Regions from separate parts of the Microbacterium sp. STRO-2N genome, predicted to be linked through region 2. Evidence: predicted binding sites of a transcription regulator. Region 2 holds the regulator's gene; the other holds the start of a gene.

Region 1 (7,555 bases), 650 kb from region 2:
TTCCCCTCGAACCACATGTGGTGGTACGTGATGAGCTGCGACCTTCCCTCGAAGATCTCCGCGAGGCGGAGGGGACCGTCCTTGCCGACGAGCGTGTACTCCGGCAGCTCGACCATCGGAAGCCGCCTGCGCTGCGCGGCGATGGCATCGAGCTCGCGTGTCGCCGCCTTCTCGCGCACGCGCAGGGCGTCGAGCTCACGCCGCCACTCGGAGGCGTCGACGACGGGCGGGAGTGCGTTCTTGGTCGTGGTCCCCATGAGGTCCTCCGGATCTGCGGCGATATGTTCACACTGTACACATCGCGACGGGAAGGTCAAGGGAGCCGCCACGGACCGAATCACAAAAAGATAACGGCAAACCCTTGCCGTCGTTACCTGGCCGTTATAGAGTGCATGCACGGTAGTTGTTTTGCTGTGGCAGCTACCGGCATGTGATTGCAGGACACTCTTGGTGCAAGGGACAAGGGCCGGTCGGTAAGCCTCTCCGACCGGCCCTTACTCTTGCCGTCACGTCACGCGGCCGTCCCCCGGACGCGACACGCGGAACCAGCGGTACCCGTACGGTGCGACCTCGAGCTCCACCGACCCGCCGTCGGTCAGGTCGATCCGGTGCGCTCCGAGCAGATCGACGAGCGCCGCCCCCTCCGGCTCGTCATCGACCTCGAACCGCACGAGCGCAGGAACGTCGGCGAAGTTGTGCACCGCCACCATCCGCCCCACATCGGCGCGAAGCGAGTGGACCAGCACCCGCGACCCCTCCTCCGAGAGCACCTCGAACTCGCCCCACCCGAGCTCGGGCGAGATGCGGTAGCGCGAGATGAGGTCGCGGAAGAAGTGCAGCAGGGATCCGCGCTCCTCGATCTGATCCGCCACGTTGACGTGCTCCGGCGCATATCCGTCCGACGGTGGCTTCGACACGAGACGCGAGGGCGGGGCATCCGAGAACCCGCCGTTACGGTCGGCCGACCACTGCATGGGCGTACGCACGGCCTGGCGCCCCGGAATCTCGGCGTTCTCGCCCATGCCGATCTCCTCTCCGTAGAAGAGCACCGGCGTTCCGGGGAGGGTGAACAGCATGCTGTACGCCATGCGGATGCGGCGCGGGTCGCCCTGCAGCATCGTCGGGAGGCGACGCACGATGCCGCGCCCGAACACGCGCTGCCGCTCATCGGGGGCGAGCGCCTCGAACACCTCCTGCCGTTCGTCTTCGCTGAGCTGGTCGAGCGTGAGCTCGTCGTGGTTGCGCAGGAAGTTGGCCCACTGAGACTCGATCGGCAGCTTCGGCCGCTTCGTCAGCGCCTCGATCAACGGCGTCGGATCCTGGCGCACCAGCGACAGGTACAGTCGCTGCATCGCGAGGAAATCGAACTGCATGGTCAGTTCCTGGCCATCGTCGTTCGCCCCGAAGTACGCGACCTGCTGCTCGTACGGAAGATTGACCTCCCCGAGCAGCACCGCCTCGCTCGACCGCCGCTGCATGAACCGCCGGACGTCGCGCAGGAAGTCGTGCGGGTTCGCCATCTCGGCGCCCTCCGGCACCTCGAGCAGGAACGGCACCGCGTCCACGCGGAAGCCCGCGACCCCCACCTGCAGCCAGAACCCGATCGTCCGCGCGATCTCGTCGCGCACCACCGGGTTCGCGATGTTGAGGTCGGGCTGGTGCTCGTAGAAGCTGTGAAGGTACCACTGCCCCGACTTCTCGTCCTTCGTCCAGATTCCGTCGGCCTCTCCCGGGAACACGGTGTTCTTCTGCCCCTTGGGCGGTGGGTCGTCGCGCCACACGTAGAAGTCGCGGTACGGCGAGTTCACGCTCCGCTTCGCGGCGACGAACCACGGATGCCGATCCGACGTGTGATTGACGACCAGGTCGACGATCACACGCATGCCTCGGTCGTTCGCCGTGCGCACCATCTCGACGAAGGCGCCGTGGTTGCCGAGCCGTGGGTCGATGCCGTAGAAGTCGGTGACGTCGTAGCCGTCGTCGCGATCGGGCGAAGGGTAGAAGGGCATCAGCCACAGGCACGTCACGCCGAGCTGCGCGAGGTAGTCGATGCGCGCCGCGAGGCCCTGCAGGTCGCCCACGCCGTCGCCGTTCGAGTCGAGGTACGTCTCGACGTCGAGGCAGTAGACGACGGCCGACTTCCACCACAGGTCACTGGTGTCGGTGATCCTCATGGGGTCCGAGTGTGCCGTGCGAGCGTGCGGGGCGACAGCCCCTTCCGCCGCGGCATGCGATCCGCTAGCCGCGCGGGCGTGCTGTGCTGCACGGCTGGGCCCACGCGCCCGGAGGCTCCGGGCGACGCGTCAGCGGCGCCTTGAGGGGGCGTGGGGACCGTCTCACACCCCGCCGCCGCCTCCTCCGCCGCCACCGCCGCCGGCCGAGCCGCCGCCTGACGAGCCGCCCGACGTGGACGACGACGAGGCCGTCGACGACGACAGGTTCGAGATGCCCGCCGAGAAGACCGCGGCGTTGAACCCCGAGCCACCGGAGTACCAGCCCGGGGAGTCGCCGTCGCCGTAGAGCACGGCGAGCTCGCGCGCCCACTCCTTCTCCTGGCCGAACACGACGGCATACGGCAGCAGCGCCTCGTAGAGCTTGAGCTTCACGCGCGGATCCGACACGTCGACGGGAACGCGCTCGGCTCCCTGCGGTGACTGCAGCATGCGGATGCGGTCGGCCTCGGCCCACTCGATGAACTGCTTGAGCCCCGCGAGGTGGTCACGCACCTCCGCGCCTGCGGCGGTGAGGGGCTTGCGTGCGACGAGCCCCACCACGACGAACACCGTCACGACCGACACGAAGATGAGCGCGATCGGGATCAGGGGCGCCACGAATGCGGCCAGCGCTCCGAACCCGAGGAGGAAGACCAGGACGGCCGACAGGATCGCGAGGAGCAGCGGCCACAGGCGCGCCTTGCCCGGAACGGGCCGGCGCAGTCCGCGCGTCACGAGCTCCTGGTTCGCGGCCTTGAGGATCTTCTGCGCGGCCGCCGAGAACCGGGTGTCGGAGCGGCCGAACTCGAATTCCTCGCCCGGCGAGCCGATCGGGAAGAGTCCTTCCAGCAGCATCCGTCCGTCGCCGTCGGCGCGCGCGGGGTCCACGAGCACGGCCTTCAGCTTCACCCCGCCGAACAGCTTGCGGTGGCCCTCTTCGATGCGGATGCTTCCGGTCACGGCCTGCTCGAGCACCTCGGCCGGGATCGCCTTCGTCGGCAGGCCCAGCAGCACCGCGCTCTCCAGCGCGTCGATCTCGCGCGGCGGCGTGTACTCGGCGATGATGACGGGGCGGCCCGGCTCGTCGCGGAGGTACCTGCGGCGCGAGACGCCCGCGAGAGTCACGGCACCGCCGAGGCCGAGCAGCGCGACCGCGCCCTGCAGCCAGCCCCACGGCGACGCCAGATACGTCGAGTCGAACTCGGTGAACGTGTCGGCCTCGAAGCCGATCGCGATCGTCAGGGTCTGGTACGGCTCGAGCGGTCCGGCGGAGGCCTCGACCGCGCCGCCCACGTCGGCGATCGTGCAATCCTGCGATGTCGAGTCCTGGTAGCCGGCGTAGCAGGCCTGTTCTCCGGTGCGTGCCCGCTCGAGCTCCGACGGCATCGTCACGCGCGCCGTCACGCGCCCGAACGACTGCGGCCAGACGGTGCCGTTGACGTCCCAGTAGAACTCGTCGGAGTCGGTGTCGGTGAAGAACCGCGTGACGTTCTCGAGCGTGTACGTGAAGACGTAGGTCTGCCGCCCGTGCACGTACTCGTCGGCGCGCGAAGTCATCATGTACGCGCCGTCGTCGGTCTCGACCTCGGCGTTGCGCGGCGCGCCGTCCTCGTCGGTGATCGAGACCAGCTCGGGGTTCAGCGGCGCACCCTGGTACGAGTCGGGCACCGTACGGCGCATGCCGCGGTTCTGGTCGTACTCCGGGAACACCGCCACGAACGTCTCGACGACGGTCACGGTGCTCGTGCCCTCATCCGTGCGTCCGAGCTGATACTCGACGTCGAGGCTCTCGAACGCGAAGTCCTCGACATCGGCGTGCGCCGGTGTCGCGCCGAAGCCCACTCCCGTGATCAGGAGCCCGCCGAGCAGCGCCACCAGAACCCGCGTCGCCGCGGAGCGGATCCGCCCGCGCGACCGGGCGATCGCAGAAGTCGCCATGCGGTCAGCCTAGGGGTGCCCGTTCACCGTAATCTTGTCGCTATGACCGATCGTCGTCTCGCCATCGACACGTGGGAGAGCCTGTTCCGCGCGCAGCACGAGATCTTCGGCGACATCAACGAGGACTTCCACGACGACATCCTCAGCCAAGCCGAGTACGACGTGCTCCTCACCGTCACGCGCGGCGACGACATGACCGCGCGCCTGCGCGACGTCACGGCGAACATGCTGATCAGCCAGCCGAGCGTCTCGCGGCTCGTCGACCGCATGGTCGCGCGTGGCCTCATCACGAAGTGCGCGGATCCCGACGACGGCCGCGGGTCGCTCGTGAGGGCGACGGAGGCCGGAGCCGGCCTGTTCCGCCGCATCGCGAGCGCGCACGGCAGGGCCATCGCCGAGCGGATGTCGGTGCTCGACGACCACGAGCTGGCTCAGCTCCGTGAGCTCACCGCGAAGCTCCGCAAGAAGCAGCCCGGCTGCTGAGGCGTCGGGATGCCTGCGCGGGCGCCCCGACCGGTCCCCGGTCGCGGCATCCGTCGTCACCAGCGGTTGTGCTGACCCGTGTTTTCGGGTCATTCGATCCTAGGGCGCCGTAGGGTGGGCGCCATGCATACGCCTACGCCGGCGCGGCTGCAGGTCGTCGCCGGACCGATGTTCGCCGGCAAGTCCGAAGAGCTCCTGCGCCGTGTGCGTCGCGCACGCATCGCCGGCCTGTCGGTCGACGTCATCAGCCATGCACTCGACGACCGAAGGGGCGCGGGGCAGGTGAGCTCGCACTCGGGGCTCAGCGTCGAGTCGCAGTCGGTGGCCGACGTCGATGAGCTGGTGTCGCACGTGCGGGATCGGGGGCTCGACCTCGTCGCGGTCGACGAGGCGCAGTTCTTCGGTGCGGGGCTCGTCCCTGCCGTGGGCGCACTCGTCGCCGGAGGGCTGAACGTCATCGTCGCAGGCCTGTGCGTCACGTTCGACGGCCGCCCGTTCGAGCCGATGCCATCGCTCATGGCCATGGCCGAGGACGTGCTCAAACTCACGGCCGTGTGCGCGGTGTGCGGAGCGGATGCCGCATTCCATCAGCGTCTCGCTGCAGGAGCCGCCGGCGACCCGAACGTCCCGACACGCGAGCAGGTCGGCGGCATCGAGTCGTACCAGGCGCGCTGCCGCCGTCATTTCACGGGCGACCGGGCGTCCGCCGCATGAACGACGGATGCCCCGTCCCCTGAGGGACGAGGCATCCGTTCGCGGTCGATCGCTACTGCTCGATCGGCTGCGGGGTCTCGCTGGACTCGTGCGCCCGGATCGTCGGAGCGCTGCTCTCTGCCGTCACCTCGATCTTGCGCGGCTTGGCCTGCTCGCTCACCGGGATCGTGACGCTGAGCACGCCGTTGTTGTAGCTCGCAGAGATGCGGTCGGTGTCGATGCCCTGGCCGAGGTTGAGCTGCCGCAGGAAGCTCGCGGCCTCGCGCTCGCGCGTGATCCACTTGACGCCTTCGCCCGTGGTGAGCGTGCGCTCAGCGCGGATCGTCAGTAGCTGGCCGTCGACGTCGATGTCGACCGAACCCGGGTCGACGCCCGGCAGGTCGGCGGTCAGCACGTAGTGGTCGCCGTCGCGGTAGAGGTCCATCGGCATGCGGCGCGGGCCGCGGCGCGTGTCGAAGAGACTAGACGCGAGGCGGTCGAGGTCACGGAACGGGTCGTACGTGGCCATGGATATCTCCTCTCTGTGTCATGGAGTTGAGCCCACTCGACTCAACTACGCTCAGATTAGCACTCTCGGTGGGCGAGTGCTAATAGGTCCGCTGTTCGCTGTGGACGAACGCATCCACCCATTCCGCGCCACGCACTCCCTCCCACCGCCGCCGCTGCTGGCTTCAGGTGGCACAACACGCGGAATCGACCCCACTACCCCGCGTGTCGCGCCACCCGAACCCATGCACCACCCCACGACCACGCAGGAACCCCACGCCACCGCTACTTCAAGTGGCGCAACACGCGGAATCGACCCCACCACCCCGCGTGTCGCGCCACCCGAACCATGCACCACCCCACGACCACGCGGGAACCCCACGCCACCGCTACTTCAAGTGGCGCAACACGCGGAATCGACCCCACCACTCCGCGTGTCGCGCCACCCGAACCCGGGACCGGGCGCGTCGAGCACCTCGGCGGCGGCTCCTCCACAAGCGACGTCTCACGTTCAGCGCTCACAGATTCGGGATGGCGCACCGCTGGCGACCTCGGCGCACGCCATCGTCGACGGATGTCTGCTCGTCCGACACCGCTGCCCGAGCGCCTCGGAAGCGCGTTCTCCGTCTCCGACGCCCGCGCCCGTGGCGTGTCATCCGGCCGGCTGCAAGCGAGCGACTTGGATGCTCCGTTCCACGGCGTGCGGCAGTCGCTGGATGATCCCGAACCCGACCAGGATCTGTCCATCGACGACATCGCGCGGCGCCGAGAGCAGCGGAAGATCCGGGCCTACGCGACTGCGATGCGTCCGCACGTGTTCCTCGCGGGACGCAGCGCCGCCGTGCATCTCGGCCTTTCCATCAACCCGGGCGCCCGTCTGGAGGTCGCTGTCTTCGCACCGGCTCGAGCGCCTCGTGCTCGAGGCATCCGCGGCATCAAGGTCTCGCCGCAGCTCGCGAACGTACACGTGCACGCCGGGATCCGCACGACTGACGCGGCCTCGACGTGGGCGATGCTCGCCCCGGAACTCAGCGTGCGAGAGCTCATCGCACTCGGTGACCAGATCGTCCGCATCCCCCGGGACGGGCGCGGGAGGCTCGTGCCGCGTGAGCGCCTCGGCACGATCGACGATCTCACGGCGATCGCGTCGGCCGGCAGACGCCGCGGCATCGGACGCCTCGTCGAGGCGCTCCCGCTCGTCCGGGAGGGCAGTGCTTCGCCACTCGAGACCGATTTCCGACTGGATGCCGCTGCTGGCGGGCTACCGATCCCCGAGCTCGACGTCGAGATCCGCGACGGCCGCGGAGTTCTTCTGGGTATCACCGAGTTCGTGTTTCCCGAGTATCGGACCGTCGTCGAGATCGAGGGCGATCACCACCGCACCGACCGCGCGCAGTGGAACCGCGACATCGAGAAGTACGCCGCGTACACCGCCGAGGGTTGGGAGGTAGTCCGGCTCACGTCGGCCCACGTGCGGAGTGCCGATCGACGCGGGGTCGCCATCGTGCGGTCGGTGCTGCGACGACGCGGCTGGCACCCCTGACCGCCCCCCGTCCCGGCTTCCGGTGACACGACACGCGGCATCCATCCCACCATTCCGCGTGTTGCGCCACCCGAACACACGCCAGACACGCCGCTCCACACTCGGGTGGCACAACACGCGGCATCCGCCCCGCCATTCCGCGTGTTGCGCCACCCGAACACACGCCAGACACGCCGCT
Region 2 (7,555 bases):
GGCGACATCGACCACGTCGTGCTCGTCGGCGGCTCGACCCGCATGCCCGCCGTCTCGGAGCTCGTGAAGCAGGAGACCGGCAAGGAGCCCAACAAGGGTGTGAACCCCGACGAGGTCGTCGCCGTCGGCGCCGCGCTCCAGGCCGGAGTCCTCAAGGGCGAGCGCAAGGACGTGCTGCTGATCGACGTCACGCCGCTGAGCCTCGGCATCGAGACCAAGGGCGGCATCATGACGAAGCTCATCGAGCGCAACACCGCCATCCCGACCAAGCGGAGCGAGACCTTCACGACCGCCGACGACAACCAGCCGTCGGTCGCGATCCAGGTCTTCCAGGGCGAGCGCGAGTTCACGCGCGACAACAAGCCGCTGGGCACCTTCGAGCTGACCGGCATCGCGCCGGCTCCCCGCGGCATCCCGCAGATCGAGGTCACGTTCGACATCGACGCGAACGGCATCGTCCACGTGTCGGCGAAGGACAAGGGCACCGGCAAGGAGCAGTCGATGACGATCACCGGCGGCTCGTCGCTGCCCAAGGACGACATCGAGCGCATGGTGCGCGAGGCCGAGGAGCACGCCGCCGAAGACAAGAAGCGTCGCGAGGCGGCCGAGGTGCGCAACCAGGCCGAGACCCTCTCGTACTCGATCGAGAAGCTCATCAAGGACAACGACGACAAGCTGCCCGAGAACGTGAAGACCGAGGTCCAGGCCGACGTCGACGCACTCAAGACCGCGCTCGCGGGCGACGACGACGACGCGGTGAAGGCCGCCTTCGACAAGCTGTCGCAGTCTCAGGGCAAGCTGGGCGAGGCGATCTACGCGTCAAACCAGGCTTCGCAGTCGACGGATGCCGGCACCGAGGCTCCGGCCGACGAGCAGGCTTCGACCGCCTCTGACGAGGACGTCGTCGACGCCGAGGTCGTCGAAGACGAGGACGAGAAGAAGGCCTGATGACTGACAAGGACTTCGAGAACGAGGTCCCCGGCGGCGAGGACCCGGAAGCGCAGGCTTCCGGGTCCGACCCGCAGGAGGGCAAGGACGACGCGGGCGAGACGGATGCCGACGGTGACGAGCTCACGGTCGACGACATCCTCGGGGCGGAGCAGAGCGCCGAGGCTGCGGCCGAAGATGCCGTGCTGGCCGACCTCGAGTCGCAGCTGCTGAACGACCTCAAGCGCCTGCAGGCCGAGTACGCCAACTACCGCCGGCGCACCGAGGAGCAGCGCGAGATCGAGATCGAGCGCGCCAAGGGCGCGGTCGCGAAGGGCCTGCTGCCGGTGCTCGACGACCTCGACCGCGCCGAGAAGCACGGCGATCTCGAGGAGGGCACGCCCTTCGCCGCGATCGCCGAGAAGCTGCGGGGCCTGGCCGAGCGCATGGGCATCGTCACGTACGGCGCCGCGGGCGAGGTCTTCGACCCGCAGCAGCACGAGGCGATCTTCCAGGCGCCGACGCCGGGCACGACCGAGCCGACGATCCTCGAGGTCGTCGAGGTCGGCTACCGCCTGGGCTCGGTCGAGCTTCGTCCCGCGAAGGTCGTCGTCGCCGTGCCGGCCGAGTAGCACCGAGGAGGAGGATCCATGGCCAGCCAGGACTGGTTCGACAAGGACTTCTACTCGATGCTGGGCGTCTCGAAGGACGTCAGCGACGCGGACTTGAAGAAGACCTACCGCAAGCTCGCGCGCAAGTACCACCCCGATTCGAATCAGGGCGACGCGGCCGCGGAGGCCAAGTTCAAGGAGATCAGCGAGGCGTACTCGGTGCTGTCCGACCCCGAGCAGCGCAAGGAGTACGACCAGATCCGGGCGATGGGCTCGGGCGCTCGCTTCACCGCGAGCGGCCAGGGTGCCGGCGGCTTCGAGGACGTGTTCAGCATGTTCGGGCAGGGGCGCGGCGCCCGGTACCAGAACGCCGAGGACTTCGACGACATCTTCGCGATGTTCAATCAGCAGCAGGGCGGTCGCTTCGGCAGCGGCCGCTTCGGTCAGCCCTCGGGCGGGTACCGCGGGTTCGGGGGACCGACGCGCGGCGCTGATGTCACCGCCCGCACCACGATCGACTTCATCACCGCGACCAAGGGCGAGACGATCACGTTGCAGGGCGAGGACGGCAAGCCGTTCAAGGTGAAGATCCCCGCCGGCGTATCCGACGGGCAGAAGATCCGCCTTCGCGGACGCGGCCGCCCGTCGGTCGACGGCGGCGAGCCCGGCGACATCGTCGTGCAGGTGGCGGTGCGGCCGCACCCGGTGTTCACCCGCGACGGGCTGAACCTGCGGGTGACGGTGCCGGTGACGTTCACCGAGGCGGCTCTCGGCGCGACGATCGAGGTGCCGACGCTCGGCGGCGACCCCGTCAAGCTGCGGGTGGCCCCCGGCACCCCGTCGGGCCGTGTTCTCCGCGTCAAGGGCCGTGGCGTGGAGACCCAGAAGGGCACCGGCGATCTGCTCGCCGAGGTCCAGGTGGCTGTGCCGTCGCACCTCGACGACGCGGCGCGCGAGGCGCTCGAGCGCTTCCATGCCCTCGAGCCGAAGGAGAACCCGCGCGCCGACCTGATGACCAAGGCGCGCGGCTGAGATCAGCGGCGTACAGCAGGAGCGAGAGGGAGGTGAGGCACATGGGGGAACCGCACGACATCGACGAGGATGCCCCGATCTTCGCGATCGCGGTGGCCGCGGAGCTCTCGGGCATGCACCCGCAGACCCTGCGCCAGTACGATCGGCTCGGTCTCGTCGTACCCGCACGCACGCAGGGCGGCTCCCGCCGCTACTCGCTGCGACACGTCGCGCAGCTCCGGGAGGTGGCGCGCATGTCGGCCGACGGCATCGGTCTGCCGGCGATCGCCCGCATCCTCGAGTTGGAGGACCGCGTGCGCGAGCTTCACAGCCGCGTCCGCGACCTCGAGGAGCGCGTGCGAGAGGAGCTCGAGAAGCGCCCGGGCGCGCGTGTCTTCGCCGCCGGTTCGACGGGCTCCGTGGTGACGCTGCGGCACGGCACGCGCGTGCGCCGCGCGACCGAGCTCGTGGTCTGGCGTCCGCGGACGCCGCTTCCCCCGGCCTCGGGTCCCGACGCAACGAAGCAGTCGGACGACTGAGGTCCTGCCAGCTATCGCGAGCGCGACACGTTCGCACTCGTGGCCGTGCGTGCGCGCGCGGGCGCATGCCGGGTGATGGCCGGGTGAACTTTCGCAGGCGCTGGCTCGCCCATTGGTACAACCATTAAGGATCGAGAACCCGCCCGGTTCTCAGGTCTGCTCTCGCTCACACGAGTGGGCACGCTCGTGCTCTCGCGGGGGCGATCCACCTGGTGCTGATGCGCCGCAAGCGCACGGCCACAACACCGACGTGGCGGTCTCCCCTGCCGCCACCCCGCCGAAGTGAGTGAGGGCTCCTCGGTGCGAGCCCCGCCGTCCCCCAGCCGGCGGGGCTCGGTCGGCGGGCGGCTTGCGCCGGAGCGGGTGACCCGGCGGGTGAATTCCAGATGAGACGGCTCTCACGCGCGGTATCTTCACGCCGGGGACCTCGATCGACAGTGTGTGCGCTCGAGGACCTTCACACGTGCGAGAGCCCTCAACGCTCTCGCGGACACCTCGGGGGGCGTCATGGCTGGTCATCTTCGGGCTTCACTCGGCGAGCGCAGGGGAGGGGGCGTCCGTCGACTCGGGAAAGCTGCCCTGGCCGGCGTGGCGGCCGTTCTCATGGTCGTATCGGGGGCGACCACCGCCGCAAATGCGGCCATCGTCGCCGAGCACGAGATCACGGCGAACTGGGCCGCACCCGTGCCCACGAGCGTGCTCTACGGCAACCCGATCATCGCCGAGTGGCACATCAACACCAACGACGCCGAGCAGCCGGAGTCGAACGAGGACGTCACCAACGTCACCGTGACGCTGACCGCAAGCAACGGCAAGTTCGCCAGCCTCCCCACCGTCTGCAAGACGACCGGTGTCACGCCGGTGTCGTCGATCTCGGCGGATGGCGTCACCCTGATCTGCAACGTCGGTACCGTGAAGGCCGGCACTGCGACCGTGCTCCAGACGCCCATCCGCGCGACGAGCACCAACGGACAGCCCCTGTCGGCGTCGGGCTCCGTCGACTCCGACCAGGCCGCGGCGCCGTCGACAGTGGCTGCTCAGACACCCGTGCCGGTCACCTACAACTACGGCATGGACCTCGTGATCTCGACGCCCTCGAGCAACCCGGCCGAAGGCGGTCAAAGGGCGCGGTACTTCGAGGGCAATGCCGAGCGTCAATACATGGTCGTCGACTGGGCGATCGCCGCCAACGCGGGCAGCCGTCCGGGTCCGGCGAACTACTCCTTCGTGCTGAACGTCTCCACCGCGACCGCGGGGGCGAACACGAACCTCATCACCCCCGAGGAGTGTCGCCCGGTCAACGGCGAGATCGCTGCCGGCATCCCCTTCTCGGCGACGAACCGGCCCGACCGCGCCGCCTTCCCCGGCGGCTGCACGATCACGAAGCTCAACGCGACGCAGTACCGCGTCACGCTCACCAACATCGACTACAGCCTCACCCGTGTTCCGGTGAAGGACTCCAAGGGCCAGAACCTCCCGGCCGGCAAGAACTACATCGCCTCCGGCGCGCTCATCCTGTCGCACCCCTCTCCGGCGACGGTGACCCAGACGTTCAACTTCACCGCGGCCGCGCCCGCGTGGACGTACCCCGGCACGACGCAGCAGACGGCCGATCCGACCGCCAACAACACCGACGCGATCACGCTCTATGTCCCGGGCGACTTCAGCAACGCGTGGCACGGCACTCCGACGTCGTCCCGCTCCCCGTGGGATGACCAGCTGTTCGTCGCGGCCGGCACCAGCTCGACGTGGACCCCCGGCGCAGGCGGCGCCACTCTTCCCCTGTACTCGCAGGCGACGACCTACGCGTGGAACGACTACCGGGGACCCAACGCCGGCAACATCGCCGGCGTCTGCACGATGAATCAGAGCGCGACGAGCTTCCCGGCACCGGAGAGCAACAATTTCGTCTACCGCTACATGGACGCTGGCGGGCATGACCCGGCGCGCGGTGGCTACATCCAGATGCCCACTCTTCGCTACTGGTACACCACCGCGAACATCGACACCCACACCTTCACGTGCGGCTCCACCGCCGTCACGTGGGTGCCCGCCACACCGGCCGGCGGGGTGACGGTGGGTGATCCGCGAACTCCGGGGACCAGCGTCGTGCAGCTGCCGGCCAACGTCACCGCCGTCAAGGCGACGTGGAACCCCGCCGTCGACAAGCCGTACGGAGTGTTCGTGCGCGGCTTCGGCTACATCAAGGCGAACGCGACGCCGTGGGTCGCCGGCGCGCCGAACAACATCGCCGAGGAGGGTTGGACCGTCGGGTCCTTCAACCGCCCCAACACCGTGACCGCGGCGGCGAACACGTGGTACAACGCGAGCCACAGCTCCGGCAGCGTCGCCGCGGCCACCCCCTGGAGCCCGTACACCGGTGCGGCGGGCGGCACCAACGGATACCGCGACGTCTTCCGCATCGTCGGGAACACCGGCACGATCTCGAAATCCGCCAGCCCGCAGACCGCGGGGCCGGGTCAGCCCGTCACCTATACCGTGCGGGCCGCGACCAACAGCACGACCACACCGCCGACGAACAGCAACCTGACTGTGGTGGACCTGCTTCCGGCGGGGATGCAGTACATCGCCGGCTCGGCGCGAATCGACGGCACCACGGTCACGCCGGCGTCGACCACCGTCAGCGGGCGACAGCAGCTGACCTTCGCCATGGCGAACTCGCCCGCGAACACGCAGCGCGTGATCACCTATCAGGCGATGCTTCCGGCGAATTCGTCGGTCGCTCCGGGGACCACCCTCACGAACACCGCCGAAGTGCGCGTGCCCGGTGACAACCGCGAACTGGCGCTCAGGCAGGCCTCGGCGTCCGTCGTCGTTCCGAACAACGGCACGACGTCGTTCGGCAAGAGCTCGGCGGCGACGTTCGTGCCCTACGCGGGTGGCAGCTCGTTCTGGCGCATGACCCTGAATTCGCTCGACCCGTCGTCGAACGCCTACACCGACACGATCGACATCCTCCCGTACAAGGGGGACGAGAACGGCACGAACATCGACGGCGGTTACGAGGTCACGCGCGTCAGCGTGCCGGTGAACACGTGGCGCGTCTTCTACACCACGGCCGATCCGGGGACGCTCAGCGACGATCCGCGCACGAAGTCCAACGGGACCAACCCAGGTGCGATCGCGGGCAACACGGTCGGCTGGAGCGCCGTGACCCTGAGCGGCACGAACGCCGCCATCCCCGCGAACGCCACCGCCATCCGCGTGATCGGTCCCGCGCTCGCGCCGGGCGCCCAGCAATCGTTCGACGTGCACTTCACCACGGCAGCTCCCACGGGCACCGACTGCGCCGCCCCGGCTGCCGGCGACAACAAGCCCGGCCAGGTCATCGTCAACGCCGCCACCAGCATCGCCGCCCACACTGGTCTGCCCATGAAGTCGTCGGCGACCACGACGATCGCCGACTGCAACCAGATCGAGATCAAGAAGTACGTCCTCGAGAAGGGCGGCGACCGCACCGACCCTGAGGCGTGGCACGATGCCCAGGACGCGAGCGACTTCCCGCAGTACGCCCGCGAGGACTCGGTGCCGTACCGCATCACAGTGACGAACCGTGGCACGGGCACCCTCACGAATGTGGTCGTGACCGACCCGATGTTCCCGCAGTGCGCCTACACGGTCGCCTCGCTCGCGGCCGGCGTCTCCGAGTCGCGTGAGTGCACCGCCGGCCCTGCGGCGCTCGGCACAACCATCAACGAGGCGTTCGTGAACGTCACGCCGCCGGTCGGCGAGCCGCTGACCGGGAGCGACCCGGCCGGCATCGTGGTGCCGCTGCCTCCGACGATCTCGAAGACGTCGAACCCGGCATCCGGCACGCCCGTCCTCGCCGGCGAGCGCATCACCTACACGGTGACGATCACGGAGCCCGAAGACAGCCCGGCGCCTTTCCTCTCGCCGACCTTCACGGACGATCTCACCGGCGTGCTCGACGACGCCGTGATCGACGAAGACAGCATCACCGTCGCGACTTCGGCCGAGGACGGCGACCCCGGCACCGCAGTGCTCGACGGCAACGCCCTCCGCTGGTCCTCCGACAGGATCTTCCCCGGCGAGATCATCACGATCACGTACACCGTCACGGTGAAGGACTACGACGAGGTCGGCGACTTCCGCCTGCGCAATGCGGTGACTCCCGGCACCGACATCGAGTGCGGCACCTGCACGACGGAGCACCCCGTTCCCGGCATCCACTTCACGAAGACGGCGGCCCCGTCGACCGTCACCCCCGGCGGCACCGTCACCTACACGATCGACGTCCGCAACACCGGACAGGTCGCGTTCGGCGAGAACGGCTTCGCGGCCGCCTCGGTGACCGACCCGCTGACGGACGTGCTGAAGGATGCCGTGTGGGTCGGCTCGTCGTCGCCCGGGGTCGTCTTCGACCCCGCCACGGGCGTCACGTGGAGCGGCCCGCTCGCCGTCGGCGCGACGACGTCGTTCAGCTTC

The links. Region 2 encodes HspR, which represses chaperone genes until heat shock. Its sites were predicted from a motif close to AAGTTGAGTCNNNNNGACTCAACTT; they were not measured.
Region 1: a site for HspR is predicted at 5,880-5,904, ahead of AC3ANN_RS02645 (Hsp20/alpha crystallin family protein). Genes of this name have one in related genera too.

Annotation. Positions count from the first base shown of each region.
Region 1 covers NZ_CM173223.1:631,577-639,131, reverse strand. Annotated here, with positions in the region: gene AC3ANN_RS02670 (DUF899 domain-containing protein) at 1-257, opposite strand, end outside; gene AC3ANN_RS02665 (alpha-amylase family protein) at 507-2,174, opposite strand; gene AC3ANN_RS02660 (DUF2207 domain-containing protein) at 2,337-4,151, opposite strand; gene AC3ANN_RS02655 (MarR family winged helix-turn-helix transcriptional regulator) at 4,194-4,634, shown strand; gene AC3ANN_RS02650 (thymidine kinase) at 4,758-5,348, shown strand; gene AC3ANN_RS02645 (Hsp20/alpha crystallin family protein) at 5,401-5,856, opposite strand; gene AC3ANN_RS02640 (hypothetical protein) at 6,409-7,377, shown strand.
Region 2 covers NZ_CM173223.1:4,167,921-4,175,475, forward strand. Annotated here, with positions in the region: gene dnaK (molecular chaperone DnaK) at 1-948, shown strand, start outside; gene AC3ANN_RS19130 (nucleotide exchange factor GrpE) at 948-1,559, shown strand; gene AC3ANN_RS19135 (DnaJ C-terminal domain-containing protein) at 1,578-2,570, shown strand; gene AC3ANN_RS19140 (heat shock protein transcriptional repressor HspR) at 2,612-3,088, shown strand; gene AC3ANN_RS19145 (DUF7927 domain-containing protein) at 3,677-7,555, shown strand, end outside.